One region of the Apibacter sp. wkB309 genome, then DNA from elsewhere that is predicted to be linked to it. Evidence: riboswitches for the same ligand, from Rfam matches in the RefSeq annotation. Region 1 holds a riboswitch; the other holds the start of a gene.
What was found. Region 1 has a riboswitch for cobalamin ahead of C4S75_RS08760 (TonB-dependent receptor). Riboswitches for the same ligand answer to the same signal wherever they lie in the genome.
Positions count from the first base shown of each region.

Region 2: another riboswitch for cobalamin. It lies ahead of metE (5-methyltetrahydropteroyltriglutamate--homocysteine S-methyltransferase); the one in region 1 lies ahead of C4S75_RS08760 (TonB-dependent receptor).

Region 1 is NZ_PSZL01000022.1:631,813-648,057, reverse strand. It holds gene C4S75_RS08770 (NADH-quinone oxidoreductase subunit N) at 209-1,603, opposite strand; gene C4S75_RS08765 (YncE family protein) at 1,946-3,076, opposite strand; gene C4S75_RS08760 (TonB-dependent receptor) at 3,073-5,055, opposite strand; cobalamin riboswitch at 5,222-5,420, opposite strand; gene C4S75_RS08755 (MerR family transcriptional regulator) at 5,539-5,871, shown strand; gene C4S75_RS08750 (hypothetical protein) at 5,891-6,127, shown strand; gene C4S75_RS08745 (glycosyltransferase family 2 protein) at 6,234-7,259, opposite strand; gene C4S75_RS08740 (glycosyltransferase family 2 protein) at 7,263-8,216, opposite strand; gene C4S75_RS08735 (1-acyl-sn-glycerol-3-phosphate acyltransferase) at 8,715-9,275, shown strand; gene C4S75_RS08730 (hypothetical protein) at 9,692-10,390, opposite strand; gene C4S75_RS08725 (RNA-binding S4 domain-containing protein) at 10,463-10,840, shown strand; gene C4S75_RS08720 (shikimate kinase) at 10,854-11,375, opposite strand; tRNA gene C4S75_RS08715 (tRNA-Lys) at 11,491-11,563, shown strand; tRNA gene C4S75_RS08710 (tRNA-Lys) at 11,603-11,675, shown strand; tRNA gene C4S75_RS08705 (tRNA-Lys) at 11,722-11,794, shown strand; gene C4S75_RS08700 (endonuclease V) at 12,058-12,558, opposite strand; gene C4S75_RS08695 (T9SS type A sorting domain-containing protein) at 12,946-14,634, shown strand; gene C4S75_RS08690 (T9SS type A sorting domain-containing protein) at 15,184-16,245, shown strand, end outside.
Region 2 is NZ_PSZL01000001.1:115,097-131,341, forward strand. It holds gene C4S75_RS00405 (SusC/RagA family TonB-linked outer membrane protein) at 1-1,797, opposite strand, end outside; gene infB (translation initiation factor IF-2) at 2,047-4,893, opposite strand; gene nusA (transcription termination factor NusA) at 4,957-6,192, opposite strand; gene rimP (ribosome assembly cofactor RimP) at 6,212-6,715, opposite strand; gene C4S75_RS00425 (PorV/PorQ family protein) at 6,887-7,996, opposite strand; gene C4S75_RS00430 (phosphatidylcholine/phosphatidylserine synthase) at 8,152-8,898, shown strand; gene C4S75_RS00435 (3'-5' exonuclease) at 8,879-9,643, shown strand; gene C4S75_RS00440 (fumarylacetoacetate hydrolase family protein) at 9,640-10,248, shown strand; gene C4S75_RS00445 (DUF421 domain-containing protein) at 10,254-10,949, opposite strand; gene metE (5-methyltetrahydropteroyltriglutamate--homocysteine S-methyltransferase) at 11,359-13,665, opposite strand; cobalamin riboswitch at 13,857-14,044, opposite strand; gene C4S75_RS00455 (NADH:flavin oxidoreductase) at 14,166-15,266, opposite strand; gene C4S75_RS00460 (SIMPL domain-containing protein) at 15,287-16,018, opposite strand; gene fbaA (class II fructose-bisphosphate aldolase) at 16,102-16,245, opposite strand, start outside.

The DNA of each region.
Region 1 (16,245 bases):
TTTGAACCCAAATTATCTGAAACAAAGAACACTTTTTGATTTACAAATGAAGAGATAAAAATGCTAGTTTCTAACAAATTAAAGTAAATAAAAAAGTCGCAATTATATTGCGACTTTTTTATTTGTATGATATATCATTATACGTATCTTTTTAAATGATATTGTTGAACTAATTTTATAATGCCCAACCATTAAAACTGTTTATTTCTTAATTAGCCAAAGCTAAACAAGAAAACACTGGTTCAGGATAAACTCCCAAAAGGATTATTAAAATTACCAATATAACAGCAATAACATTGTAAATAATTGGAGCTTTTTTAGCCTCATTTAATTCTTTATAACCCGGTTTAAAATACATGGCAATGATTAGCTTAAGATAGTATCCAATACTAATTGCAGATCCTATAATAGCTATAATGACTAATATCGGTTGAGTATATAATGCTTGTGAAAACAACGTAAATTTAGCAATGAATCCGGAAGTTAACGGAATACCTGCCATAGATAAAAGAGAGATTGTAGTTACCAAAGCTAAGATGGGTTGTTTCTTGGCCAGCCCGTTGAAAGCATTTATATCGGTAATACCATTTGAAATTCTTTCGATATAAATAAGGCTGATAAAAGCACCTATAGTTGATAGTGAATAAGCTAATAAATAGAATGCTAATGTATAGATAGAATTAGCATCCGTGTTAAAATAAATTAGCAATAAATAACCGGCATGCGAAATACTGGAATATGCCAACATTCTTTTAGCATTTTTTTGCAATACACCTACAATATTGGCAGATAATAACGTTAAAATCGCTGCGTAGAAAATTATATATTGCCATTGGTTTAATTGACCGATAAAAGCTGTTTCAACCAATTTATATAAAGCAACAAAACCTGATATTTTTACTACGGAAGCCATAAAAGCCGTGATTAGGGAAGGAGAGCCTTCATATACGTCCGGAGCCCAAAAATGAAAAGGAACTATGGATATTTTAAATAGTAACCCGACTAACAATAGAATTATACCGGTTATGTACATGGTAGGGTAGTGAGTCGCTTGTATGCTGTATAAACGAATGGTTTGTAAATCAAAAGATCCGGTTATACCGTATATTAATGCAATTCCGAAAAGTAAAAATCCGGTTGCAAATGCTCCTAACAGGAAATATTTGATAGAAGCTTCATTGGAACGTAAGTCATTCTTATTGCTTCCTGCTAATACATATAAAGGAATTGATAAAATTTCTATACCTAGAAATAAAGTAATTAAATTTTGGTAGGAGAAAAGGACTATACCGCCACAAAGTGCAAAAAGCATTAAGCTATATACCTCTGCCTGATGATGATCTATGAGACGAAATGCATATTTTCCTAAGAATACGATTAACAAAGTGGTTAAAATAGATATTTGAGTAAATATTTTGGCCGTTTGATCAAAAGCAAACATGGACGCATATCGTGTGAAAAAAGGACTATCTCCGTAAAAAGAGACGATCAAAGCGATAAGTAATCCTAAAATTGCAAATGGTTGAGAGTATTTTCCTTGCCCGAAAACACCTGAATATAAACTCAGAATGGCTGCTGCGAAAATAATGATGGTGATGCTCATTATATTTTTAGTATTTTTTGTAAAGTTTTGCTGCCAAAGTTACAATTTTTGATGAAACTGTGAAATTAAAAAATGAAAATAGTATCGTATTATAATAACGCCGATATATTTGATAAATTTATGAAATATAATAAGTTGTTTTAAATTTCAGATGCCTTGCCAATTTATAGATTTTATCTTAACACTTAGTAATAGTATTATTTATTTACCCATTTTTCATCAGTTTTCCGGCAATATTTTTATGCTATATAATAGGTAGGATATTAAGATATAGTACCAAAAAAGTAAAAAGATTGTTTCAACAATCTTTTTACTTTTTAAAGCTATAGTAATTTAATAAATTTATTTACTTACTAAGGCAAAATGTCCGGGAGATACGCCGGTTGATTTCCACCATTGTAAGTCGCCATTTTTTGAAAAATAATATATTTTTCCATTGGAAACAAAATCCATAGCATCTCCAATATAAAAGCTTCCATTTTCAGGATCGGCAATTATCCCATACGGAGACATAATTTCAGACTTTGAACCCTCTTTGATTAATTCAGAACTTATCACTTTTTGTGTATCTATATTTATAATACCATAATTATTTATAGTTTTTCCTGAAGAATATTCCGATCCATAAAAATAAAGTTTTTCTTTATAAAAAGTGAAGTCTGAAACCGCTAAATCCAGTGTATTGATGACTTGATCAGTCGATGGATCAATAACAGCAACGAAAGGTTTTAAATTAGCATAATCGCCTCTTGAAGTAACCCAAATATGATTATTCTTATCTTTTCGTATTCTATGTAAGTTCTTACCGACTTCGATATCATTAATTTTTGTAAAACTGTTCATGTCAATTACAGAAACCGTTGTGTCATAATCCGGAGAATAATAACCTCCTGAATTAGCAACATAAAGCTTATTATCTACAATAGTCATTTCTTCCGGATTGCGTCCGACAGTAACTTCATTTACAATGGTGCCGTTAGTAAGATCAACTTTGGCAACATATCCTTGTCCGTTGGGAGTAGAACCGGCATATGAAGATACATATGCATAGTCGCCGTTAAATGTAATGTATCTGCAATTTGGAATAGTTATTTTTCCTATATGTTTGGCTGTTTTAGCGTCCATAATTTCAACATAATTGGAACCGTTGATTACGGCATACATTTTATCCTTATAAATTTTTAAATCATTACCGGTGTCGCCCAATCCACCTTGATCAGGGTTGATTTTAGTAAAATAGTTATTAAAAAAATCGGCTGTATCATAATCAAAATAGGATAGAGAAGAGTTGTTTTGTTGATAATTACCTTCATTCAAAATATATAACCCTTTTTTGGCATCCGGTTGGGATATAATGTTTGAATCATCTTCAGACCATGAATCGTCATTACTACAAGAAACAATGAACCCTGTAATAATTATTAAAATTGGTACTAAAAATTTCCTTGCTACCATAGTTTCTAGTTTTTTCATATGTTTAATTTAATGATGATCGTATAGTTTCTACCCGGCATGGGATAATTGGCTACTATGTCGTAATATTTATTAAAAATATTATTGATTTGTAAAGATGCTTTGCATTTGATATGAGTTAAAAATAATTCTCTTGAGAGTTGTATATCATGAGTATACCAGGCTTTTACATGATTATCAGGATTATTAGAAGGAGAATTGTACCGTTCTCCTGTATACATAAAGCTATAATTTAGATTCCAATCTCTGTAAGCAGCTTCTAAAGTAAATGTTCCACTGTGCCAAGGTATATAAGGAAGTTGATTTTTATAATTTAAAATAGGAGAAGATAAATTTTGTGCATCTTCATACGTATAGGTTACAAGGGTTGAAACTAAAACGTTTTTTACTAATATTGAAGTCTTAGAAGATAAATCTAATCCTTTTATTCGTGCTTTACCAAAATTTAACATGGTCCAACGAAATTGTTGTCCTTTAGGATATGCTATGATTTTATCTTTGACCGTATTATAATAGGCATCAATAGTAAAATCAAAATGAGTACAACTACCGGAAGTAAAGTTTTTATTTATACGAATACCTGCATCAAACTGATTAGTATATTCAGGTTTTAAGTTTGAATTTCCAAAATCCGTATAGTATAAATCATTAAATGTTGGCATTCTAAAAATTCTCTTGTAAAAACCATGAATGCTAATATCTTTAGAATGTAAAGGTTGGTAATTTAAGAAAACAGCAGGAGTAAATTCATTTCTGTCTGAAGCTGTACCCATGCTGTTCATGTGTTTAGTTTTTTCTTGCACAAATGTACCTAAAACACTTGTTTGAATTTTAATTTTATCCCAATGAAAAGCAGTAGCCAAAGCGATCATTTCTGTATTCCTCGAAGGAGAAGCGAAATTTTTTAAATCGGCATTCATTCCGTTATGTTGGTAATCTGCAGATAAAGAAATATCCCAAAAAGAAAATAAAGTAACCAGTTGTGAGGAAGAAATATATAGTTCATCCTGTTTATAAGTATTATTGATATGATTGGAAAATTTATTTCCCCAAATAGGGTCATTAAAAACTTCTAAATTTTTATAATGGGTAAAATCATGAGCATATTTAGCGTTTAATGCTATTCTGTATTTTGTGCTGATTATTTTTTCAAAAGAACCCTGCAAAAAGAAATTACGATCCCATTGTTGAGCAAACTGATACCTTTTATAAGAATTTTTTAAAACGGCACCGGGTATTCCTCTGCTTGAATCATAATAATATCCTTTCAGATTCCATTTACCATTAGGTAGGGTACCAAATAAATTTCCTTCTGTTCGAAAAGCACTTATGTTACCATTTTGTCTTACAGCGATCGTATCCCAATTACCTTTCTTTTGTTGAAATTTATATTTTCCATCTGAATTAATATATTCCATACTAAGAGAAGATGAAATTAATGTGGATAATTTTTGTTCCCATAGGAGGGAGGGGTTAATTAAATGAAACGATCCGGAACGATAAGTGGCACCTATATTAGTTTTTTTTTCACCCGTAAAAACAGGGCGTTTGGTAGTTAAATAGATACTTCCGGCAGAGCCGAAATCTTTAGCGGGTTGGAATATTTGACTTTTTTGTCCGTTGTATATTGAAATTGATTCTAAATTATCCATGGAAAATTTTCCTAAATCAACCATTCCATTTTGAGCATTTCCTACTGCTATTCCATCATAAAATACACCCACATGTTCGCTTCCCATTCCTCGGATATTAACAGTTTTCATTCCTCCGACACCTCCATAATCTTTAAGTTGAATTCCTGAAAATAATCGTACGGCATCAGCTACCGAAGAGCTGTTTAGATTTTCTAATTCTTTTCCTTTCAATTCTTGGAAAGGAATTATTCCCTTATCATTTCTTTTTCCCGTTGTCAGTATTTCCTGTAATTCTGTTACAGTTATGCTGTCTTTTTTTTCTTGGGAATAAGATAATGGACTCATCAGGCTTATTAAAAAAGCAAATACACTATATTTATGATTGATGTTCATCATCATGGAGTCGAATATCCTAAATTACAGATATAGTAAACTAGTTTCCGGAAAAGTAAACAGGAAAAGTGAATATGAAATGCTTTTAATGTTTCAGCCTTGTTCCACGAAAGCTTGTAAAACTATAGTTAAATTTGGCAGGTATTCTGACTTACTTCATTTTAAGAACCTTCCCAAGAAACCAACTCCTCAGTGGTATATCTCTTAAAACGTATTAGAAGATTACAGCAGCGGGCCTGTTTCGGATTTTACCGAATTCCCTTTTAAGATTGCGTATTTATCGGTAAATAACAATCACCAAATTTAGGCAAATATAAATAAATATTTTTAGGGCATCTTTATTGATTATTTGGGTCGTACTAATAATTCTAAAAAAAGATTAATTTTTTAAACGAACTATAGTAAGTTGAATTAAAAAATCATTAGATTTGAATAATGAACGTACAACTTCCTGAAAAATTATATTATTCTATAGGCGAAGTAGCGCAGGCTTTTAATGTTAATACTTCACTTATAAGGTTTTGGGAAAAAGAATTTGATAGTATTTCACCCAAAAAGAATAAAAAAGGAGACCGTTTTTTTACCCCAAAAGATATTGAAAATTTTAAAATAATTTTTCATTTAGTAAAAGAAAAAGGATATACCTTAGAAGGAGCAAAAGTTGTTTTACAATCACAAAAAAATTTATCCAAAAAAGTTGAAATCATTGCTCGTTTAGAGTTAGTGAAGGCAGAATTAATTAAGTTAAAAGAATTATTAGACGAATAAAAATTTAAATAAAGACAATATGAAATTACCTAAGTTTTTAATGGCAGACAATTCAGATTTTCCTGAAGATTTATTTGTTGTGCATACAGAGTATCCTAGATTTATATTAAATGTAGAAGAAGAGGAGGTTGAATGGTTCGACGATTTGGAAGGAGAAGAAGAAGAGGTAGCTAATGAAGTAAATTCATTGATTCAACAAGCATTCGATTTTTGCGATGCTGAAATCGAAAAATACGAAGATGATGAAGAGGAGTAATGACTTCTTAGATTAAATTATGATATTAAAAAAGTAAGCAGTACATCACTGCTTATTTTTTTGCTCATTGATTCGATTGGATTAATTTAATAAATGATATATTTTTTTAATCATCAACAGCACACCCCTGGTTCCTATATTGATTTTTAAATTTTTCTGACCATTTTTTCCATTCTTCCGGTTTTATTTTTTTATTATTTTCATTTTTCAAGAATGATAGGATGTAATCTTCTGAGAAATCCTTAGGAAAATTTTGCATGGGATCAAATGCATCATTATACCATTTTTCATTAATTAAATAATTAAGTTGATTTACATCAAAATCGAATCCATAATTATGATAGGAATTGGTAGCAGAAGAATTAAACGTAGTTTTCATAACTTCATGATTTAATTGAGCGATCATGTTTTTGTGTTTATGCTTTCTAAAATACAGGGTAGCATTGTATAATTGTTTTTTTTCATCAACTTTTCCATTAATATTTTCCCAAGTTTTAAGCCAAAATTCTTTTTTATGAACACCCATAAGTATTGAAATTAATATCCAATATTTAGTTTTAGTAGTGTTAGATACCAAACCCAATTTGTATAAAATGCTAAAAAACTTATATTTATTATAAAAAAAACATTTCAGAATGAAAGGAGGAGCAGTAAAAAGATCCGGATAAATGGAAATTATATCGGAATTGATTTTATTATGTTTAAACTGATCAACAAAATTTTTATTTCCCGACCAACCTAATTTGAGTAAGGATATATTTTCTTTTTCCATTACTTCATTGATTTCATTCACATTAATTTTTCTCGTAAACCAAACATCATCTTCCGTTATAATGAAATAATCTGAAGCTTCTTTTACTGAATTGATCCACAGTTGAGTAGGGATTTTAAAACCATTTATATCTTTTCCTGACTTTAAATTTTCTTTAATTGCTTCTTCCTTTTCTGTATAATTTTCAGATTTTATAATTTTAATGGATGGATACTTTAATTTAATTTTATTTAGATATTTTTCAGGAGTTCCATCATCTAATACTTTAACTAAATAAGTACCCATTACAAATTTTTGGATACTGGCTAAACATCTGTCCAAATAAAAGGGGCGGTTAAAAGATTTAATTAAAATATCCATAGTTTAAAGTTTGGAATAAATTTTACAAATGAGATTAAAAGTATTTTTATTTAGGGAAGATAGAAAATAAAGTAAATAATCTAAAGATATAGGATAATACTTACGATATTTTTTTACTAAAAATTTTAATTGGTTTGCATCTTTTCTGTAAAAACAAATTTTCATGGCATATAACAAATCTTTTTTATTAATTGGGCAATGAATATCTTCTATATTAATAAATGATTGTGGATTAAACGCATCATAACTGTCTTTACCATTACTGAGCCTTTCTTTATAAAATTCACGGGCTTTATTGATAAACAACCATTGCACTAGTCTGTTTTTGGTTTTAGAAAGTGAATGATTGGTTTGTCTGTATGATATTAAGATATCAGGTAGATTTACAATTTTTTTACCTTCTGAAAATAACCGTAAAATGAGATCATAGTCTTCCGAATAAATCAATTTTTCTCGATAAAAAACTTTTTCGTTTCTAAAAAGTATAGAAGAATGATAGAATAAATTGTTTTTGAGAATATTTCTTTTTAGTTCATGATAATCGGTTAAAGCTATAAAATTATTACAAATAGTATTGTTTTCATCAATTATATGAGCACTGCTTCCTATTAAAAATACATCCGGATTATTCTCCAGAAATTCAACTTGTTTTTCCAATCGATTGGGTAATGCAAGATCATCAGCATCTAATATGGCCAAATATTTACCTTTAGCATTCTCAATTCCGATATTACGGGATTTTATAACAAATAAGTTTTTATCGTTGTTAATAAGCTTGATTCGGGAATCTCTTTTACATAATTCTTCTACAATTGATTGAGTTCTATCGGATGAGCCATCATTAATAACCAGCAATTCAAAATTAGAATACGTTTGATTGATTACCGATTCAATTGATGCAGATATATGTTTTTCTGCATTGTAAGCAGCCATAATAACCGATACCAAGGGAGTCATAAGTAAGATATATAAATACAAAAGTAAAATATTTTTAATTAAACCGTGTATATCAGCTTTTTTTAAGATAAAAAATTTTAGAAAGTGAGTCTTACGTCAACTTATAGGTATCCGCAACGAAAAATGTATAGGAGTAATTAAAAATATAAATAAAATTCTATTAAGATATTTATAATTAATTTGAGTTAAATTCAAAGAAAATTTTTAATTTAGCAAAAAATTTAGGGCGTTCATATATAGTAGAGATTCTGATAATTAAAGCTCAGGTTTTTATAACAGTATGTAGAGCACCTGAATATAACTTTTTTAGTTTAGTGTTTTAATTAATTCAGAAAAAAATAAATAGATCATGGTACAAATTCTTTTTAAGATGGTGTTAGTTATTATGGATTACATAATGTCAATGTTAAGTTAATTAGAAAATTATATACATGTGAAAAAGTTCAGTTAATGTAAATTAACTGAACTTTTTAATTATTTTTAATAAGTAATCAAATTATGAAAAAATTACTAGGAAGGTTAATGCTGTTCGTTATGGGATGGAGATTTAAAAATGAAGTACCTGTTAATGAATTAAGAAAATGCGTATTAATTTGTGCACCTCATACCTCTAATTGGGATTTATATTATTGTTTAGCCAGTTTTTGGTGTTTAAAAATTCCTTATAAAGTAATGATTAAAGATGCTTATACCAAACCTTGGTATGGATTCTTTTTCAAAGCACTCGGATGTTTAGGAGTCGATCGAAGTCAATGGAATAATTTGGTTCAGTATTCATCGGAACTAATTAAAAATTCAGATTCGATGGCTTTAATAAATACTCCGGAAGCCACACGCTCCCGTGCCTTACAATGGAAAAAAGGTTTTTACTATATAGCTAAGCAAGCGAATGTTCCTATTGCTCTAGCCTATGCCGATTATAAAAATAAAGTAACCGGTGTTTCCAAATTAATTTATATCGGCAATCAAACGATTGAAGAGATATTTGATCAAATAGAAGATTTTTATAAACCGGAAATGGCTAAATTTCCTGAAAACTATAATCCTAAAATTTATTAAATTGGATTATCTAAATTTCTAGACATTAAAAATATTTTTTTGACTTCTTTTATTGCGGAACAAGTCGGCAAATTTCAGATTTTATTTGTAAAAATCAGATTTCCGGCAAGAATATTCTGTTAATAATTATTGCCTGTAATTTTGATCGATATATAACATATATCAACGTTATGAATGATCGTAATAAGACTCATGATCTGGATAATTGCACCGCATTAAAAGTCATTGATTTCTATGTCCTTCTGCATTATATAGAAGAACCTTTTAGTGATTTTGTCCAGCAAATCTATTTGATGTATAAAAAAAATAACTTAAATTTAGCTTCCATCAATAATTAACAGAGCATAATTGTTGATAGCAATGGGTTATATGATTGTCTGAACGATAGATTCAAACAATATATAAAATATATAAATTTAATTACATGTTTGATCTTGAGGACAAACTTTATACAATTCAAAATTTAAAATGAAAGTAGCATCTTTACTGTTTATATAATTGGATTCTCTACCGTATGCCAATCGAGAAGGCACGATAATTAAACCTTGTAATACGTGGTAAAGGTCATTTTTAGATTTATTAGTTGGCTTGAAATTCTTTAAACCGTCAACAATACCTTTAATTACATAATAGTTTTCACTTTGAATCGTATCGTTTTTGGGCTTTTTATAAAAGAAAGGGTCTTCTTGTGCAACCCCTGAATTATCAATTGTGCTTGATGAAGTATTTAAGGTTGAATATCCATTACCTCCTTCGGTAGCAACAAAATATTTTAAAGAATAATGAATAAGTATATTATTTTTACCGTCAGCTATATTGGATGTGTTTATACCCTGATCTGCCTTTGGATTTTTAACTACCCAGTACCCTAAAGGAGATTTTATTGCATTTTTGCTCAAAGGCTCTTTATTAGTTGGAGTAACCGTATCAGAAAATTTGGTTACTTTCCCAAGATCATCAAAATAATAGTTATTTAAAAAATTAACAATAGCCATATCATCTGCTGTATTTTGCTCATCAACGGATAAGGTTGAGGCGTTATTATCATCGCTACCACACGAAACAAAAAATAAAAGTGATAATATACAGGCGGTTAAAAGGGATTTTTTAATCATGTAAATAAAATATGTTAATTTAGTTGCTAATTTACAATTAAATTTAATTTTAAAGACCAATTTTTTCAACCAATGAGAATAGATAAATTTTTATGGTGTGTGCGTTTTTATAAAACGCGGGCAATTGCTACCGAAGAATGTAAGAAAAACCGTGTATTTTTAGATGATGCTCCCTTGAAACCTTCAAAAGAAATATTAGTTGGTGAAACGTATAAAATTAGAAAAAATCAGATTGACTATACGATCCAAGTTATACAAATTCCTCCCAATCGGGTAGGAGCAAAATTGGTTCCTTTATATATAAAAGATCTGACAGATCCTGAGCAGATTGAAATGATGAAATCAAGAACACAAACGCAAAACTACTACAGGCAAAAAGGATTAGGCAGGCCCACCAAAAAGGATAGGAGAGAATTAGACGATTATACTCTGGAATGGGAAGATGAATAAATACACTAAATGTTTAATAATTAGTATTTTTTAGAACGGCTATAATTTCATTGCTTATTTCTTCCGGAGTTTTTTGGTTAACCGCTATCTTATAAGCAGCCGACTCATAAAATGTTGAACGTTCAAATAAATGCTTGGCAATAAATTCCGGTAAAGATTTTTCTTCTAAATGCGCAATAAGAGGGCGGTGTTCTTTTTCATTACTTAACCTTTTTGCTAATTCCGAAGCATTCATTTTTAAATAGAACGAGAAGCTTTTTTCTTTAATTTTATCCATGTTACGATGATAAATAGGAGTACCTCCTCCTAAACTCAACACTATATTGTCACCGTTCAATAATTCATTCAGATAAAAATTTTCTTTTTTACGAAAATAAATTTCTCCATGGATTGAAAAAATTTCTTGAATAGACTTATTTTCTTGAGCAGAAATATACTCATCTAAATCAATAAAGGTTATGTTGAGAGATTTCGCAAGATATTTGCCAACAGTAGATTTACCACTTCCCATATAACCCAATAAAGAAATTATCATACAATCAGATTTTTTTACAAATATCATATTTTTTTATCAAATATATTTGCATACCCAAAAAAAGTCATTATATTTGCACTCGCTAAACGAAAATGCTTAGCAAACACTAAATAAAGACCTGGTAGCTCAGTTGGTAGAGCACAACACTTTTAATGTTGGGGTCCTGGGTTCGAGCCCCAGCCAGGTCACAATCTATTCAAAGAATAGATTAAATATACATTTAGGGAGACCTGGTAGCTCAGTTGGTAGAGCACAACACTTTTAATGTTGGGGTCCTGGGTTCGAGCCCCAGCCAGGTCACATTTTGAAAATTCGCGCTTGAGATTCTCAAGCTTTTCTTGTTTATGACTCCGTAGCTCAGTTGGTAGAGCAATTGACTCTTAATCAATGGGTCGAGAGTTCGAGCCTCTCCGGGGTCACTTAAAAATCAATGAGTTACAAATTTTTTGTAGCTCTTTTTATTTCGCGTACGTAAACAAACTAGAAACAACAACAGAAAAAAGTTCGACTTCAGTGTTAGTATTTATTTTATTCATTTATACTATTTCAATATTTCTTTAAATTACGGCTATTAGTTATTAAAAATACTGTTGGAAAATACTGTTGGAAGTTTTTGTGCAAAAATTTTTGTCTTACTATTATCTAAAAATTTAACTTTATATTGTAAAATTTATTGTTTGAATTATCTTCTGGTTTCTTGATCTAATAATTTAAGTAGGGTGGGAATTCTATAATTACCATGCATATTTTGAACACATTGAGAAGCTTCATTAAGTGAAATTCCGACAGAACTAATATATAAGGGCTTTTTACTTTCTCCTCTTGTTATTTCCTGAACAATAGATTTGCCGGTAGAAAAAGGATTTTTAGCTACCCCTATAATTGGAATTTTCTCGTCCAATGCATTAAATAAGTATTTACCCAAGCCCGGTCGATGGGTGTCATCTAAATATACAAAGCCGTCAACTATAATCTGACTCATATCTTTTAAATTTATTTGCTTCAATAACTCTAAAATACAAGGAAGCTCTCTTTTATAAAACATTCCCGATTCATATTCAGATACTTCATAAATATATGTAGTAATTAAATCATTAGGAATGGGTTGATCCCAGTTTTTAAATAGTATACCCACAACTTTTGCTCGGTTCGGATAGTAATAAACATCAATAGCAAGTTTCATTTTTATTTAATATTAATTTATTTTAAAAGTAATTCCTTATTGTCTTATTAAACAGAAATTTTCAAATTAAATTTTAAGATTAACGACTAATCCTCTTTTTAACGGTGGTTAATTACGGAATGTATAGTTAAGAGTACTTAAATCCTTAAAAAATTTATCTGTTGTCATAATTTTTTTAAAGAAAAATTTTTAAAAATATGTTGGTGTCTGTATTGTGTTTAGTTAAAATTGATATAGTAATTAGATGTCATTTAATATAATGGACCCTATAAGAAATAAGTAATTGTATTATTCAAATTAAAAAATAATTTAATTATTTATACTTATAAATTTTCACACATGTATTAATTATCTTAAATTAGCCTAAATTTAAAAAATAATACTAATATGAAAAAAAATCTACTTTATGTTTTATTATGGTGTATGTTATCAACACCTTTATGGGTACAGGGATCTGTATTGGAAAACGAAAAAAATGTGCATGGAAAATTTGTTTCAACTTCTACTACAAATTATGATCCCATGGATTTACTTGGAATATTGAATTTATTAATGCAATATTCAGAAGATTCACATGTTTGGAATTATGAGGCAGTAGGGTTAACCTTGGAAGATTTAGTTAAAGCAATTCCTTGTAATCCAGAAGCTATTTTAAATAAAATACCCGGAATGTTTACATGGAAAGAAAAAGATGGTTATCAGGTTTTGACAAAAATACTTTACAATGGTAAATTAAAAGGAACTAAGAATAAACTTCACGAAAAATTTGATGGAAAATTTTTTAAAAATTTAGAATCCATAAGTTTTGACTCAAATAACTTTCATAAAATTGATGTTTCCAAAAATTTAAATTTAGTTGAGTTAGTTTGTTCAAGTAATTGGTTACAAGGTTTAGATGTATCCAATAATATAAATTTAAAAAAATTAGAATGTTTTAATAACCACGATCTTAAATCTTTAGATGTATCAAAAAATGTTAATTTAATTGAACTATATTGTTGGTCATGTTCCTTATCAAAATTGGATGTGTCAAATCTTAATAAATTAGAAAAATTAAGTTGTGATTATAATAATTTAAAAGTTTTAGATTTATCTAATAATCCTAATTTAAACAATTTGGGCTGTGCGTATAATAAATTATCCACTCTAGAATTTTCTAATAATCCAAATTTGGAGTATTTATATTGTTATAATAATAATTTAACTTCATTAAATGTGTCAAATAATCCTAAATTATTACAATTATATTGCCATGACAATAAATTAACTTCTTTAGATGTTTCTAATAAACCTAAGTTAGGTAGGTTATTTTCTGCAAATAACCAAATAACCACATTGAATATTTCAAATACGCCCAACTTAGTAACCGTCAGTTTATTTAATAATCAATTAACATCTATAGATGTATCAACAACAAGTACCACCCAAAATATGTATTTGTTAGAGTGTCACCATAATCAGTTAAAATTTTCAACAATAAAAGGTAAAGACTTCAGAACAGTAAAAAATTTTAAATTAAATCCTCAAGAAATTATAAAAGGAGGTACAAAAGGTTTTGTTGAAATAATAAATCTATCTTCAGAATATGATATTAATAATACAGTAACCACTTATACCTGGTATGATAAAGCTACTAATCAAGAAGTAAGTATGTATAAGCTAAGAGGATTATTTATTGCCGGGCCTTCTAATATAGGTAAAACGTTGATATGCAAAATGAAAAATGAGTTATTTCCTTCTTTAGAGTTAGAATATGAAGTAAGTATATCCAATTCAATCAATTATGAGGGGACGCCAGACTCAACGATTCCTTCAGAATTTAAATTAACGGGACCGGATGCTAATTTAGCAGATTTAATTCAAGTTTATCCTAATCCGATTATAGATGTATTAAAAATAAATTCTACAATTAAAATACATTCATTAAGTGTTTATAACTTTTCTGGTAAAGAAGTTAAGAGATTTCCATCTTTTACCCATAATGCTGTGAATTTGCAAGATATATCAACGGGAACCTATTTGTTGGCCTTTAAAACAGATCAGGGCATTATTTCTAAAATAATTATAAAAAATTAATAAGAAACATAATAGATAATTAAAATTTAAACCTGCCGATGTGCAGGTTTTTTGGTTTAAATAAGGTAAGGATAATAAAGAAACTGAAATGAAGTGATTTAATAATATTATTTTTACTGAAATTAAAATTTTTTAGATTAAAAAGACATTTGATATAAGAATAGTTAAATCAAATCCTTATAATGATAATTTTATAATTTATTAACTAAAACCATGTAATAGTTTTTCAAACATAAGCTTAAATTAAAGGAATTATATTTTTCTAAAATTATTGAAATAATAATGTTGGTCTGGTACTCTTTTCGACATTTATATATTTTAATTAAAAATCGAACAAGTGAAATAATCCAATAAATAATAAAAAAACCTGCTATTTAGCAGGTTTTTTATGTTAAAAATAGTTGATGTGATATTGGAAAGTGACAAATTTTTTTAATTGAAACTAGAGGGTAAAATAATTCATAAAATAAATATTTATTTTTAAATAAGGTTAAAATAAAAATAAATATACTAAATTAGCATAATTAATCTAAAATAATCTAAAATGTTATGAAAAAAAATCTATTTTTTATTTTATTATGGTGTTTTATAACTACGCCCATATTCGCAACAGTTGATATTTCAAAACAAGAAAATTACTTGAGAGAACATTTTGTAATATCCACAACCACCAATTACGACGCGATGGATGTATATGGAATATTGAATTTTTTTATGCAATATTCGGAAAATGAAAAAAAATGGAATTATGAACTGGCGGGGTTAACCTGGGAAGAAATGGCTAAGGCTATTAATGGTAATCCGGAGGTTATTTTTAGAAAATTATCCGGAAGATTAGGATGGAAAGTTACCAATAGTTTTAAAGTTTTAACTCGAATTAACTTAAATTACAAAAATTATAATGGAGTTTTTAATGGAAGTTATTTTAAGAACTTAGAAACATTATATTGTACTGGCAATCGATTAATAACTATAGATGTAACTAAAAATGTTAATTTGAAGGGGTTGTATTGTAATTCGAACCAATTAACAACTATAGACGTATCCAAAAATATTAATTTAACTTATTTAAATTGTTCATCCAATCGGTTAACCACATTGGATATATCTAAAAACGTTAATTTGAAGGAATTATATGGTTATTCCAATAAGCTAAAAGCCTTGGATGTATCTAAAAATGTTAATTTAATGCTTTTAAATATTTATTCAAATCAACTAACCACCTTGGATGTATCTAAAAATGTTAATTTGTTTGTTATAAAGTGTTTTTCGAATCAATTGAAAACCTTGGATGTCTCTAAAAATCTTGATTTATATAGTTTAAATTGTAATTCCAATCAATTAACAACCTTAGAAGTTTCTAAAAATAGTAATCTGACATTTTTAGATTGTTATTCGAATCAATTAAAAACCTTGGATGTATCTAAAAATGTTAATTTAAAAGAATTATATTGTTATTCCAATCAGTTAACAACTTTGGATGTATCTAAAAATGTTAATTTAATAACATTAAATTGTAATTTGAATCAATTAACAACCTTAGATGTATCTAAAAATGTTAATTTGACAACATTAAATTGTTATTCCAATCAATTAACAACCTTGGATGCC
Region 2 (16,245 bases), on a different contig from region 1:
GTAATCGTAACTTACATTTGCTGCATATGCATTTCTCGTAGCGATATAGCCATTTCCTGTGGTTTCTTCATTTTTAACAAAATTATCTGTAGAATATAACCCCAGTCTTCCTAATGTAGTATTTGAAGTGCTTAAGTATTTATAGTCTTTTTTATAAGCTTCTTGTATAATTCGTGTATCAAAGTGATGGTTTTCTCCTACTGTGAAAAAGTAATTTAAAATATTCTGAACATTCCAGTTAAAATATCGTACTCTTTCATTAATCATTCTTCCATTTGTATTTGCTCCGTCTCCATGAATTGGATTATCATATTTATCTCTTTCCATGTTTATATACTCCGGTGCAAAATTTATCACATATCTTAAATTATTAATAATCTTGTATTCACCTTGTATATTAGCAAAAACTCTGGCTGTTTTAGTGGTTATGTAGTTATTTTCCAATAAATACGCGGCATTAAACATACCGTTAAACATTCTTCCACCTTCTCCTAAATTATAACTTCCATCCGGATTTTTAGCAGGGTCAGTTGGCAGCATAAAGTATTTAGTTAATAATGGATTTGAAAAATATCCTCCATTTAAAACACTATTTTGTTTGGTATAAGCCGCATTGATATCTGTACGGATGGTTAATTGATCTGTAGCTTTATAATCAGTAGCTAATCTTCCACTTACCCTATCAAAGTCTGTACTTCTTACAGTACCTTCTTGTGAGAAATAATTAAGAGAGGAAGCATATTTTAATTTATCTGAACCTCCGGTTACTCCAATATTTAGACTGTTTTGAGAGGTATAATCTCTTTCCACAAGTTTAGTCCAATCAGGAACCTCAGTTTTACCATCCCATAACGGCAAGGTGGTTTCTTTTGGAGCCAATTCATTGTTTATATAATCGATGGCTTCTTGTTCTGTTAAATTTCTTTTATTTTTAACCGCTTCTGTTAAAACTCTGTTCCATGTTCCCGGAGTGATTGATTTTGGGCCTTTTACCGCTTTTTTTCCAAAACCTCTTTCCAAGTCAACTGAAAATTTAGCTTTCCCGTTTTTTCCTTTTTTGGTAGTTATCACAATAACCCCCGCTCCTGCATCAGCACCATACAGAGAGGTAGCTGCTGCATCTTTTAAGACCGTATAGGATTCTATATCATTGGGATTTATGGTTGCTAAAACATTCGTTGAAGGGTCTGTTTCGGATTTGTTACGATTATTGGTTAAATTACCTGAAGAAATTCTTACCCCGTCAATAATGTAAATCGGATTGTTATTTCCGTTTACAGAAGTAACTCCTCTCAATCTTATTTGTGCAAGTCCTCCCGGCTGACCTGTAGAGGAGTTTACTGATAAACCTGAAACTCTCCCGGCTAAGGCTTTATCAAATGATGCAATCGGGGCATTTGATATATCTGATCCTTTTACCACAGATGCTGTTCCTACCACATCTTTAGCATCTCTTATTCTACCGAATCCTAAAACAACTACTTCTTCAATTTCCTTTTCGTCTTTTTTCTCGATTTTTTTAGAAAATTTAAATGCTAAATCATCTTTTGCTATTACTTCTTCAGATTCTTCTTCTAAATTCGTAATTACTAAAACATCCCCAACTTTTCCTGCTGATAATTCAAAATTACCGTCATCATCGGTTCTTGTAAAAGTATTCGTTCCCTTAATTTCGACCTTTGCTCCTATGGCAGGTTCACCATCAGCCTCTTGTACATTTCCTTTAATTTGCCCAAAAGCAAATTGACCGGATAAGCACAATCCTAGCACACTTAAAATTTTAAGTTCTTTCCTCATACAATAATATATACTTAGTTAAACAACAAAATTCTAACATTTTTTTAATATATCCAAAAATAATATTAAATTATCTTAAAATAATAGCTTTTTGTTATAAATATAGTTAAATTATTATGTAAATATTAAATAATAAAAAAATTAGACGTAATTCATTGAAAGAACACTATAATATAAGATGGTTGGAAATAAAAAAAGCTGTATGAAATTTCATACAGCTTTTATATTAGTTATGTATAATTTTAAAATTTAAATCTTCAATTTTTTCTTAACTTCTACTTCTTCGTATACTTCCAATAAATCTCCTATCTGAATATCATTATAATTCTTAATATTCAATCCACATTCGTATCCTTTGCTTACTTCTTTTACATCGTCTTTGAATCTCTTTAAGCTTTCAAGCTCACCGGTATATACTACTATGCCTTCTCTAATGATACGTATTTTAGAATTTCTGTTAATAGTTCCATCTAAAACCATACATCCGGCAATAGTACCCACTTTTGAAATTTTAAAGGTTTCTCTGATTTCAACATTTCCAATAATTTGTTCTCTGATTTCAGGAGAAAGCATACCTTCCATAGCTTCTTTAACATCGTTAATTACGTCATAGATAATGGAATAGGTTCTAATTTCGATTTCTTCTCTTTCTGCTAATTCTCTGGCACTTTGGTTTGGACGAATGTTAAATCCAATCAATATGGCATCTGAAGCTGCCGCTAATAAGATATCAGACTCTGTAATCTGTCCAACTCCTTTATGGATGATATTGATTTGTATCTGATCATTAGATAATTTTTGTAAAGAATCTGTTAATGCTTCTACTGAACCATCTACATCTCCTTTTAGGATAATATTTAATTCTTTAAAATCACCTAACGCAATTCTTCTTCCAATTTCATCTAAGGTGATATGTTTTTGAGTTCTTATGGATTGTTCTCTGATTAATTGCTCTCGTTTATTAGCAATTTGTTTGGCTTCTTTCTCATCCTCAAATACCCTAAATTTATCCCCAGCAGTTGGTGCTCCATCTAAACCTAAAACCGTAACGGGAACTGATGGACCGGCTTCTTTCATCGGTTTTCCTCTTTCATCCATCATGGCTCTAACTTTACCGTGATTTTTTCCCGCCAAAATGTAGTCTCCAACTCGTAAAGTCCCATTTTGTACTAATATGGTTGATACATAACCTCTTCCTTTATCTAAGGCTGCTTCAATAACCACTCCATTAGATAAACGGTTAGGATTGGCTTTTAAATCCAATATTTCAGCTTCTAATAATACTTTTTCAAGAAGAATATCAACATTGGTTCCAAACTTAGCGGAAATTTCTTGGGATTGAATATTACCTCCCCAATCTTCTACTAATAAGTTCATTTGCGATAATTCTTCCTTGATTTTATCAGGGTTGGAATTAGGCTTATCAATTTTATTAATTGCAAATATCATAGGAACTCCCGCTGCTTGAGCGTGACTGATCGCTTCTTTGGTTTGAGGCATCACATTATCATCTGCTGCAACTACGATAATTGCTAAATCGGTTACTTGAGCACCCCTTGCACGCATGGCGGTAAAGGCTTCGTGTCCGGGTGTATCTAAAAATGTGATTTTTTGCCCATTGGAAAGCTTAACATTATAAGCCCCTATATGTTGTGTAATCCCTCCGGATTCACCGGCAATTACATTGGTATTTCTTATATAATCCAGCAAAGAAGTTTTTCCGTGGTCCACATGTCCCATCACTGTAACGATTGGAGCTCTGGTAACTAAATCTTCTTCTTTATCTTGTTCTTCTTCAATGGCAGAATCATCCACTTCAGAATCGGTAAATTCAATTTTATAACCAAACTCATCGGCTACTAATACCATGGTATCAGCATCTAACCGTTGATTCATGGTTACCATAACACCTAAAGAAAAACATGCAGAAATAATTTCAGTTGCAGCAACATTCATTAAACTCGCCAATTCGTTAACTGTGATAAACTCAGTTACTTTTAGGGTGTTATCTTTTCTTTCTTGTTCGTGTAATTCAGCTTCTTGCTCTCTTCTTTGAATTCTTTTGTCTCTTCTGAATTTTGAGCTCTTAGATTTTCCTCCTTTGGATGTTAATTTTTCTAAGGTTTCTTTTATTTGATTTTTTACTTGTTCATCCGTTAATTCTGCAGGACGAACATTTCTGTTTCCTCCGCCTGAATTTGGACGTCTGTTTCCTCCGCCTTTTTTAAAGTTTTTATTTTGTCCTTGACCTGATCCGCCTTTTTTATCTCCGTTGTTGTTTATTGATTTAGCAACCGCATTTACATCAACTTTAGAGTCTTTAACAATTCTTTTTCTTTTCTTTTTCTCAGAATTTGAATTTTCTTTATTGACTTTTTTAGGTTTTTGAAATTGTGTTAAATCAATCTTTTGACCTGTAATTTTAGGTCCATCCAACTTTTGGTATTGGGTTTCTAACTTTTCAGGTTCGTCGTCTTGTGATTTTTTTTCATTCTCCTCAACTACCGGTGAAGAAGAAACGACCTGTGGTTTTTCTGATTTTTTTTCTTCTTTGATTTCCTGTTTCGGCTGCTCTTCTGCATTTTTCTCTTTCTGTTTTTTAACCGGATGTGTAGGTTCCTTAGCTCTTTGTAGGTCTTCAGGAGATATTTTTCCAACTATTTTAATACCCGATTTTTTTTCTTCTACAGGTTTAGTTTCTTTTTGCTCAACATTTTGAGAGGAAGTTACTTTTTCTTCTTCTTTTTCTTTCTCTTTTCTAAAATCTTTTTTAGTCTTTCTATGAGCATCTAGGTCTATTTTACCTATTGTTTTAGGTGCAGCTATTTCATCGGCTTTAACCTTAAATATTTCCGGTTGCTCCACCTTCTCTTCCTTTCTTCTTTCCGGAATTTTGTTTATGACCACATCTAAAGACGCATCTTTTTTCATTTTATCTTCTGAAAATTCAGTAACTAAGAGCTGATACGCTTTTTGATCTAACTTTACGTTAGGGTTTTTCTCAATCCCGACATTTTGAGAATGTAAATATTCTACTGCTCTGTCAAGAGAGATATTAAGGTCTTTTAATACTTTACTTAATCGAATACCCGACATATTATACTTTGTTGTTATTCTATTTTTTTTACAAATATGATAATTTATTGAAAGAAATTTACATTATTCTTCAAATTCTTCTTTTAAAATACGGATCACATCTATAATGGTTTCTTCTTCTAAATCCGTAAGTTCTAATAAATCATTTACATCTTTTTCTAATACAGATCGTGCTGTATCTAATCCTACTTTTTTCAATTCTTCAATAACCCAGCTTTCTATTTCATCGGAAAATTCTGTCAATTCAATATCTTCTTCTTCCGGCTCATCTCTTCGTACATCAATCTCATATCCTGTTAACCAACTAGCCAATTTAATATTTTGTCCTCCTTTACCTATCGCTTTGGATACTTCTTCCGGTCTTAAGAAAACTACTGCATGTTTGTTTTCTTCATCCAATTCCATGGAAGATACTTTTGCGGGACTTAAAGCTCTTTGGATAAATAATTGCTGATTGTTGGTATAACTGATTACATCTATATTTTCATTTCTCAATTCTCTTACAATTGAATGGATTCTAGATCCTTTCATACCGACACATGCTCCTACCGGATCTATTCTGTCATCATAGGATTCTACTGCTACTTTGGCTTTTTCTCCCGGTATACGAACTGTTTTCTTAATGGTAATTAATCCATCATATATTTCAGGAATCTCAAATTCAAACAGTTTTTCCAAAAATTTAGGTGAAGTTCTTGAAAGGATAATTAATGGTTTTCCTCCCTTAAAGCCCACTTCTTCTACCACGGCTTTTACGGTTTCTCCTTTTCTGAAGAAATCGGATGGTATTTGATTTTCTTTTGGAAGTATCATGTCATTTTGATCTTCATCCATTAAAATAACCTGCTTATGACGAATATAATGGACTTCACCGCTTACAATTTCTCCTTCTATTGATTTGAATTTTTCATATAAATTAGAGTTATCGTATTCGGCTATTTTTGTGTTCAATACTTGTTTGAATGCAAGAATATTTCTTCTTCCTAATTCGTTTAATTCAATCTTTTGGGTATATTCTTCTCCAACTTCAAAACTTGGATCAATTTTTCTAACTTCGCTAATTTCTATTTCTAACAAATCATCTTCAGACATTTCATCTTCAACGATTTTTCTATTTAAATATATTTCCAAGTCCCCTTTATCCGGGTTAACAATAACATCAAAATGATCATCTGAACCATATCTCTTTCTTAAAACGGTTTTCATTGATTCTTCAACGATCGCCATTAAAGTAATTCTATCTATATTTTTCTCGTCTTTAAAATCTGCAAATGATTCTATTAACTCTATACTATCCATCGGTCCGTTCTAATTTAAATTAAAATTTTATATTAATTGTTGCTCTTTTTATATTGCTGTAAAATATTTCTTCTTTGACTTCTATAGTTACTTTTCCTTTTCCTACTTCTTTAGCCCTTCTTTCCTTCCATGTAAGAACTACTTTTTCTTCGTCTGCATCAACTATAGTCCCATTTAACTCTATATTTTCTATAGTAATAATCTGTAGATCCCTTCCCTTATTTTTCACATACTGTCTTGGATATAATAAAGGATTGGTTATACCGTAAGAATAGACTGACAATTCAAAATCTTCTTCTTCTCTGTCTAAGTTATTTTCAATTGCTCTGCTGCAATCTAAACAATCTTGCACAGAAACTCCTTCGTCTCCGTCTATGGTAACTTCTATTTTATTAGTTTGAGAAACTTTACAAGATATTAAAAACAAATCTGCTCTAGTTTGAAGAAATTCTTCTAATAATACATTTACTTTCTCTTCCAATGCCATAATAACATCCTCTAATAAACAACTAAATCTTAACAATAATTTACTATACTATTTTTTCTAAGAATAAAGTACAAAAAAAAGCCCTTGTAGATAGGCTTTTAATAATCTTTTAAATCCCAAAAACTTTACAAATGTAATACTTATTTTCTAAATAATAAAATTATACTCTCTATGTATAAGATAATTACAGTTTTATATTTTATAAAATTATTTTATAAACTCTGCCATATCGATTTTAACTGAAAATATATTAGAATATAATGCAACTGAAGAATTTCCGATATTAGTAAGTGCATAATCTACCGTTACTCCTTTATAACGAAACCCTATACCTGCATTGGGCTGAATTGTTAATTTTCTTGAATCGTCAAAACGGGTTTCATATTGCATATTATTTAAACCTGCTCGTAAAAAAACCACATGATCATAATCTAATTCTATCCCTAAAGATGGGGACATACTCAGCGCTTCTGATGAAAGCCAATCATTGTTTTTATCAAATTCAAAATTTAAATCTAACTCAGCTAACAGCCCGAATTTATCATTTAAATCGAATTTTTTGGCTGCGCCTAATTTTAATTTAGGCATGGTTAACTCTATTTTATCTTTAGGCGCTTCATTAAGTGTTTCTCCGTCTAATTCTAATTTATTTAATTTTTTTTCATTTACGGACCATGCATTAAAAGTGGTTGTTATATCTCTAGCCATGATCCCAAAATAAAATTGATCTTGGGTTCGATATTGCAATCCCGCGTCTATTCCAAAACCGAATGCATTGGCAAATTTACCGATATGCCTATATACTATTTTTGCATTAGCTCCTATTGAAAGATTCGGATCATTGAATAAATTACCGGCATAGGAGGCCATAAAAGCATAATCTGCCGTTGAAAATCGACTTATTTTGTTGTAATCTATATTCCCTTGATTATCGATCAATTGAGTAGTATTCATAATATCATCTACCGCAAATCGGTAGAGTGAAAAACCAATCGTTCCTTCCGTTCCACTATTTAAGGGAATTGCTGCAGCTGCATATTCATATTTGGCTATGGATTGAAAATATTCTGCATGCATCAAAGCTCCTTGCCAAGCATCTCTAACTTCCGTCAATCCTGCCGGATTCCAATATCCTGCATTTACATCCGATACATTAGCTACTACTGAATTACCCATCCCAAATGCACGAGCATCTGCTCCTATATTTAGAAATTCATTTGAATACTTTCTAAATGCTTGCGCATGAAGATTCATATTAAAATGAACAGCCCAAATGAGGATGCTTAAAGTAATTTTTTTTTGAATTTTCCCTTTCAATAAATAGTATTTTTATGTATAAACAAACTATCGTATAAACGTTGAAAACCGTTTTTTATTATTTGGGCTACCCCGGATTTTTAAAAATAATTATTACTTTTATAACTTAATTTGCTTTGTATTTAACAATACATTATTTATAAATACCTGAAAAAATGAAATATCTTCCTAATACACTAACTCTTGCTAATTTACTTTGTGGTAGCATTGCGTGTATTTTAACTATAATAAAAGCTCCCATTGAATATATTTTAATCCTGCTTTTATGTTCTTTGATTTTTGATTTTTTCGATGGTTTTGCCGCCCGTCTTGCAAAGGTTTCCGGACCTTTTGGAAAGGAACTTGATAGTTTGGCAGATATTGTTACGTTTGGCGTTTTGCCCGGCTTATTTATGTTTACCATGTTGGGAGGAGATGATTTTTATTCTCGTATAAGTACGTTTTCAAACGGATTTATACATAATAAATACATTGTTTTGTTTCCATTTTTCGGACTGTTGATTACTTTGTTTTCTGCTCTGCGTCTTGCTAAATTTAATTTAGATGAGGAACAAAGTTATTATTTTAAAGGGTTGCCTACTCCTGCAAATACTATTTTGATATTTTCATTATACTATTTACATCAAAATCATACGTATTTATTATTAGATAATTCTTGGTTTTTGTTATTCATTACTGTCTTATCAAGCTATTTACTGGTTGCCAATATTCCCTTACTGGCTTTTAAATTTAAAAACTTAACCTGGAAAGATAATTCTCTTGTATACTCTTTCCTTATAATTTGCATAGTTTTATTAATTTTCCTTAAAATATCAGCTATACCAATACTTATATTAATTTACTTAATTTTATCAATTATATTTCGAAAAAAAATTATTTCAAATGGAACTAAAACTACATAAATCAATCTGCTTTTTCGATCTTGAAACTACCGGAATAAATATCAGCAAAGACCGGATAGTTGAAATTAGTATATTTAAAGTAAACCCTGACCAATCAAAAGAGAGTAAAACTTGGAGAGTTAATCCTGAAATTCCAATTCCAAAGGAATCGTCTTTAATTCATGGAATTTATGATAAAGATGTTGTCGATGCTCCTACTTTTAAAGAAATTGCTCCTCAGGTTCTCGAAATGATTAAAGATTCTGATCTTTCAGGATATAATTCCAACCGATTCGATATTCCATTACTTGCGGAAGAACTTTTGCGAAACGGGTTTGAATTTGACATAAAAAAACATCGCCCGATTGATGTTCAAGTAATCTTTCATAAAATGGAACCCAGGAATCTTTCCGCAGCTTATAAATTTTATTGCGATAAGAATTTAGAAAATGCTCATTCTGCTTCTGCAGATACTTATGCTACGTATGAAATATTAAAGGCTCAACTTGAAAAATATGAGGATATTCAAAACGATGTGAAATTCCTTCATGAGTTTACCATGCAAAATAAAAATGCTGATTTGGCAGGATTTGTTGGAATAGATAAAGATGAAGACGAGGTTTTCAATTTTGGAAAATACAAAGGTAAAAAATTGAAAAATGTGTTTTTAAGTGATTTAGGATATTATTCTTGGTTAATGAATGCTGATTTTCCTTTATATTCGAAAAAAATTTTTACAAGAGCAAAATTAAAAAGTGTTTTATGAAATTTATCTGTGTAGGAAGAAATTATAGCAATCACGCGAAAGAATTAAACAATGAGATACCTAAAGATCCGGTTTTATTTATTAAACCGGATACCGCTTTAGCCAGACCCGGTGATGATTGGTATATTCCAGAATTCACTGAAAACCTTCAGCATGAAGTAGAGGTTCTTATAAAAATTTCTAAAGTTGGAAAATATATTCAACCGGAATTTGCCGGAAATTATTACTCTGAAATTGGACTTGGCATTGATTTTACTGCTAGAGATTTACAAGATCGGTTAAAAGAAAAAGGGCTTCCCTGGGAAAAATCCAAGGCTTTCGATCGATCTGCTTTAATTGGAAATTTTGTAAGTAAAGAGAAATTTAATTTAGATAGTTTGAATTTTTCTTTAGTTAAAAACGGCAATATTCAGCAAAAAGGAAATACTTCAGAAATGATTTTTACATTTGATTACCTCATCTCATATATTTCTCAATATTTCACTTTAAAAATGGGCGATATTATTTTTACCGGAACGCCATCGGGAGTTTCTAAGCTTAGTGAAAATGATTTTCTGGAAGGTTTTATTGAAAATGAGAAGTTTTTTGAGGTTAAAATCAGGTAATAGTTTTAATCATTAACCTTTAATTTATAATCCTGACTTTTAGGTACAATAAAAAATTTATTCGGAGACCACTGTGCAAGGAAAATTTTGGATACATCATCATATCCTTGTTTTCTTAATTCATTTTTTAGCCAATCTTCTGTTTTATCAATTCCCTCTAAATAGACATGATTAATTTTTCCATCAATAACCAATAAAACTGCGTATTTATCATAATCATCCGTAAATGCTGTAATGGAACCGTCTTGTTCCATTTGAGCAAAATATACTTTAGATATATCATATATACCATTATTTTTTAGTACACTGGCATAAGTCATTATATCAATCTTTGCTTTTTTAAATCCTTCTATATTAAATTTTCCTTTTAACACTAAAGGTATAATAGGGCCTTCTACTAATCCTCTTAAACGACTATATTTTTTTGTGAGAAATGCTATTAAATACACAATGAATGTCCAAATAAACAATACTAAGGCAAATTCCATAATAGAGATATTCGGATTATATATAATTCCACCTACCAAGCCCCCTAAGACTATATTCTGAATTAAATCAATTCCGGAAACTTGGTTTAAAATGGTTCTTCCTACTAATTTAATGTAAATTAAAACGGCGATGAATGCCACTACTAATTTTATCGATATAAATATGTTATCATATATATTGAAGCTTCCGAAAACTGCATTTTTTAAATCCATGATATTCTATATTTGTAATTTAGTGTTATATACAAAAATATAAATTAATTTAATATATTAATGTATAATTATTTAAATGTTTCTTATTTTATTTTAAAGAAATATATACATATAAAATTATAATAAAATGAAAATAAGCTGAAAACATAATGCTTTCAGCTTATTTGTAACACATAAAATGTATAATCAACTATTGTTTCTTATCCTATTTTAGCTATTTAAAATTAAAATTCTACTAAGACAATTATGATTTTCTTTTAATAAATCAATTTTAAGTTTTAATTTGTCGAACTCTAGTATCTATTAAATTTTCAAAACATTCTAACCTTTTGTTTAAAAAACTTTTAAGAAGTTACGATCATATATAAACATTTATACCTATTATACCGACCGATACTAAAAGGATCGTCTAGTATTGTTCTCGCATTTCTGTTGCTGCTCCTACCATTTCAATTAATGCTTTTTCTGTTTCTTCCCATCCTCTTGTCTTAAGTCCGCAATCCGGGTTAATCCACAGTTGCTCTACCGGTATGCTTTTTATTGCTTTTTTCAATAAGGAAACCATTTCATTTTTGGACGGTATTCTCGGAGAGTGTATATCATAAACACCCGGACCAATATCGTTAGGGTATTTAAATTCTGAAAAAATGTTTAACAACTTCATATCTGACTTAGAGCATTCTATGGTAATTACATCCGCATCCATATCTGCTATGTTTTGTATGATATCATTAAATTCTGAATAACACATATGAGTATGAATTTGTGTTTGATCTTTTACTCCACAGGATGCAATTCTAAATGCTTTTATAGCCCACTCTAAATAGGTTTGCCAATCTTTTTTACGTAACGGCAGCCCTTCTCTTATGGCCGGTTCATCTATTTGAATAATTCGTATTCCTGCTTTTTCCAAGTCTACTACTTCTTCTCTAATGGCTAATGCAATTTGGAAACAGGTATCTTTTCTCGGTTGATCGTCTCGCACAAAACTCCATTGCAATATGGTTACCGGTCCGGTCAACATACCTTTTACATTTTTATTTGTTAAGGATTGTGCATAGGAAGACCATTTCACAGTCATAGGATTAGGCCTGAATATATCGCCATAGATGATGGGTGGTTTCACACAACGGCTTCCATAACTTTGTACCCATCCGTTTTTGGAAAATGCAACTCCTTCTAATTGTTCTCCAAAATATTCCACCATGTCGTTTCGTTCAAACTCCCCGTGAACCAATACATCTATACCTATTTTTTCTTGGAATCGTATAGTTTTTTCAATTTCCTTTTTAATTAGCTCTTCATATTCCAAAGGTGTTATCAATCCTTTTTTTAGTTTAGATCTCCAACTTCGGACTTCGGATGTCTGAGGAAATGAGCCGATCGTAGTTGTAGCAAATAAAGGCAACTGCAAGGCTTCAGATTGTTTTTTCTTTCGTTCTGAAAATACGGAATTTCTTTTATCTTCTACATTTTCTATATTCCTTATTTTTTCTTTTACTTTTTCGTTATGTATTAAAGCTGATGTTTTTCTGCTGGTTGCAGCCGCTATATTTTCCTGTAATTTTTTTTGCAAACCCGGGGAATCTTCTTTTGCCGCAAGCTTTTTTAAGGTTACTACTTCATCGATTTTCTGTTTTGCAAAAGCCAACCAATTTTTAATTTCCGATGAAAGGGCTTTTGTATCTGTTTCCAATTCCAGGTCAACCGGACTGTGAAGAAGTGAACAAGAAGGAGCTATTAAAATTCGGTCTTTACCAATTTTGGAAACAGCTTTTTGAATAAGTTTCAATGATTTTTCGAAATCATTTTTCCATATATTTCTTCCATCAACGATCCCTAAAGAAAGGATAAGTTTTTCCGGAATATTTTCTAAAACTTCATCTAATTGTTCCGGACAACGTACCAAATCTATATGTAATGCTTGTACGGGTAGATTAAAAGCAAGTGTTAAATTGTCTTTCAATCCGTCAAAATAGGTAGTTAGTATTTTATTTATATAAGGAAATTGTTTATGAATTTCTTTATAGGCATATTGGAAGGATTCTTTTGCTTTTTCATCCAAATCCAAAGCCAAGAAAGGCTCATCAAACTGCACCCATTCAACTCCTTCTGCCTTTAATTTATTTAGGATTTCTATATAGACAGGAAGAATGTTTTTTAGTAAATCCAACTTATTGAAGTTTTCCTCTTTTTCTTTTCCCAACAACAAATAAGATACAGGGCCTATTATAACCGGCTTTGTATGGATTCCTGCATTTTTAGCTTCTAAATATTCATCAATAATTTTTGTTGAAAACAAGGAAAATTTCTGATTACTTTCAAATTCAGGGACAATGTAATGATAATTGGTATCAAACCATTTGGTCATTTCCATGGCTTTTATATCAATGCCTTCTTTTTGATGTCCTCTGGCCATGGCAAAATATAAATCTAATTCCGTATTTGATTTATCCAGTATTACCTTATTATATCTTTTAGGGATAGCTCCGACCATTAGTGACATATCAAGTACCTGATCGTAATAAGAAAAATCATTAGATGGGATCCAATCAATCCCTAATTTTTGTTGAGTTACCCAGTTTCGGTGCCGGATATCTTTACTTGTTATCATCAGTTCTTCGACTGACGCTTTACCTGCCCAATATTTTTCACAGGCTTTTTTAAGTTCTCTGTCACTACCAATACGCGGATAGCCAAGATTGTGTGTTTGCATTTTTATAACTTTTTAAACGATTATATTATAAAAAGCTCTTATTGCTAAACTTCACAATGCTCTCTTTCTTTGTTAAATAAAATCAAATTTCAAAACAATTTTGACATACAAGTAAACTAATTATTCTAATGATCTTAAAGTTTCTTGTAGCCCAATTATATTTTTTGTGATCTTGCTTTTACTCGCGAAAGCATTGTCAATTAAGAACAGGCAGGTCTCCTGGCTTATAACATTTTATCTACCTTCTCACCTTTTAAATCGGCAATGGTTTTTATTGATAAAATTTTTTAGGTTACTTACAGTTGCGCGTCAGCTCATGATTCACACATGATTCCCTATTAAGTCGTTTTTACACAGCACCTTATTCTTGTTGATAAAGAAATTAAGTAAAGAACTTATATATACAAAGATAAAAAACCTTTGCTTTTATTTCTTTATTAAAATAAATAAAAATTAAAACTTGGTTTTTGTTTTTATTTTACTACTATTTTATGTTTTTATTAGTATAATTCTTTAAGTTGATCCTTAGAAAATCCTTTAAACTCAGATAAGTTTCCATTTTTAATCTTTAATGCCCATTCAGGATCTGCAAGTAGCGCTCTTCCTACTGCTATTAAATCAAATTCGCCCGCATCTAGTCTTCTATTTAATTCGTTAAGAAAATTATCAGACGCCTCAAAACTTTGTCCTTTGAATGCTCCTAAGAAATCTCCGGTAAGCCCCACAGATCCAACACTTATGGAAGGTTTGCCCGTTATTTTTTTTGCCCATCCTGCAAAATTTAAATCAGAATTTTCAAATTCGGGTTCCCAAAATCTTCGTTGTGAGCAATGAAAAATATCAACTCCGGCATCTGATAACGGTAGTAACCATTCTTCCATTTCTTCCGGTGTCTTTGCCAATTTAGCGGAATAATCTTGTTGTTTCCATTGTGATAAGCGTAAAATTATAGGAAAATCTTCTCCTACCGCATTTCGAACCGCTTTTACAACTTCAATGGCAAAACGGTTCCTTTCGGACAAGGTAGCTCCTCCCCATTTATCATTTCTTTTATTGAGCTTATCCCAAAAGAATTGATCGATCAAATATCCGTGCGCTCCATGCAATTCCAGGGCATCAAAACCTATTTTTTTGGTTTGGTAAGCTGCTTCTGCAAAAGCCTCAATTGTATTTTCAATATCACTTTCGCTCATTTCTTTTCCGCCTTTTGTTTCCGGATTTAAAAGTCCGGATGGTCCCTCAAAAGACTCTGATGGTTTCCAGTTTTTATGGGCCGGTATTATTCCCATATGCCAAAGTTGCGGAGCTATTTTACCACCTTTAGCATGAACTTCTTCAACCACCTTTTTCCAACCTTCTAAGGCTTGTTCTCCATAAAATACAGGTATATTTGGGTCATTGGAAGATGCCACCCTGCGAACAACGGTTCCTTCTGTAATAATTAAACCCACTTCGGCCTGTGCTCTTCTTTGATAATAATCAGCTATTTGTTTACCGGGTATTCCATCATAAGCAAATGATCGGGTCATAGGCGCCATGACTATCCTGTTTTTTAATGATAGTTTTTTTGATGTTAACGGTTGAAATAATTTGTGCACCATTTTAATTTATATCGTAGTTATTAATTAATTTCATATTCTAGACGAATGGTAATGCTTGCTGTTTTTTTCTTGGATGATACATTAAATGCCCCTCCCCAAGAGTAGTCATCTTCAGATGAATTTTGAGCAGTTATTTGAAAAACCCCTTGATTGGCATTTTTTAATTTACCTAATTTACAACCGGCGTTAATTGCTATTTCTTCTGCTCTTTTTTTTGCATCTTTGGTTGCATCTGAGATCATCTGTATTTTTAAATCAGACAATTTAGTATAGTAATATAAAGGCGATCGGGAATAGAGCTCTACTCCGTTATTAATCAATTCTGTAATTTGACGGGAAAGATCTTCTACTTTTTTCACATTTTTAGATTCTATGGTTATGGTTTGATTTAATTCATACCCTGTAAATATATTTTGATTTATTCCTTCTTTGTATCTACTATCATATTGTTTACTTATTTCTACTGAGGAAAAAACTATTTCTTTATCGGAAAATCCTTTGGAAATCAGATATTCTCTTACTTTTTTCCTATCTGTATCTAATTCGGCATAGGCTTGTTTTAAATCGAGATTTTTCTTTGAAAAATCGGCTTTCCATACTATTAAATCAGATTCAAAATCTTTTGAGCCTAGTCCTTTTACTGTTATTGTATTGGATTGATTTCTTTTTTGGTAAGAATTACCTAAAAAATATGCAGCAAGAACGATTGAAATGGAAGCTAGTAATGTTGATACTATTAGATAATTTTTCATACTCTCTTTTTTCCAAATATACAAAAAAAGCACCTTAAATAAAGGTGCTTTCATTTTTTATAAATAAAATTTATATTTTTTTACTATAATGTATTGATATTATTTAAATCTTCGAAAGCTTTTTCCAATCTTTTTGAGAACCCTTCTTCACATTTTCTCATCCAAACTCTTGGATCATAAAATTTCTTGTTTGGTGCTTCATCTCCGGTTGGATTTCCAACTTGAGT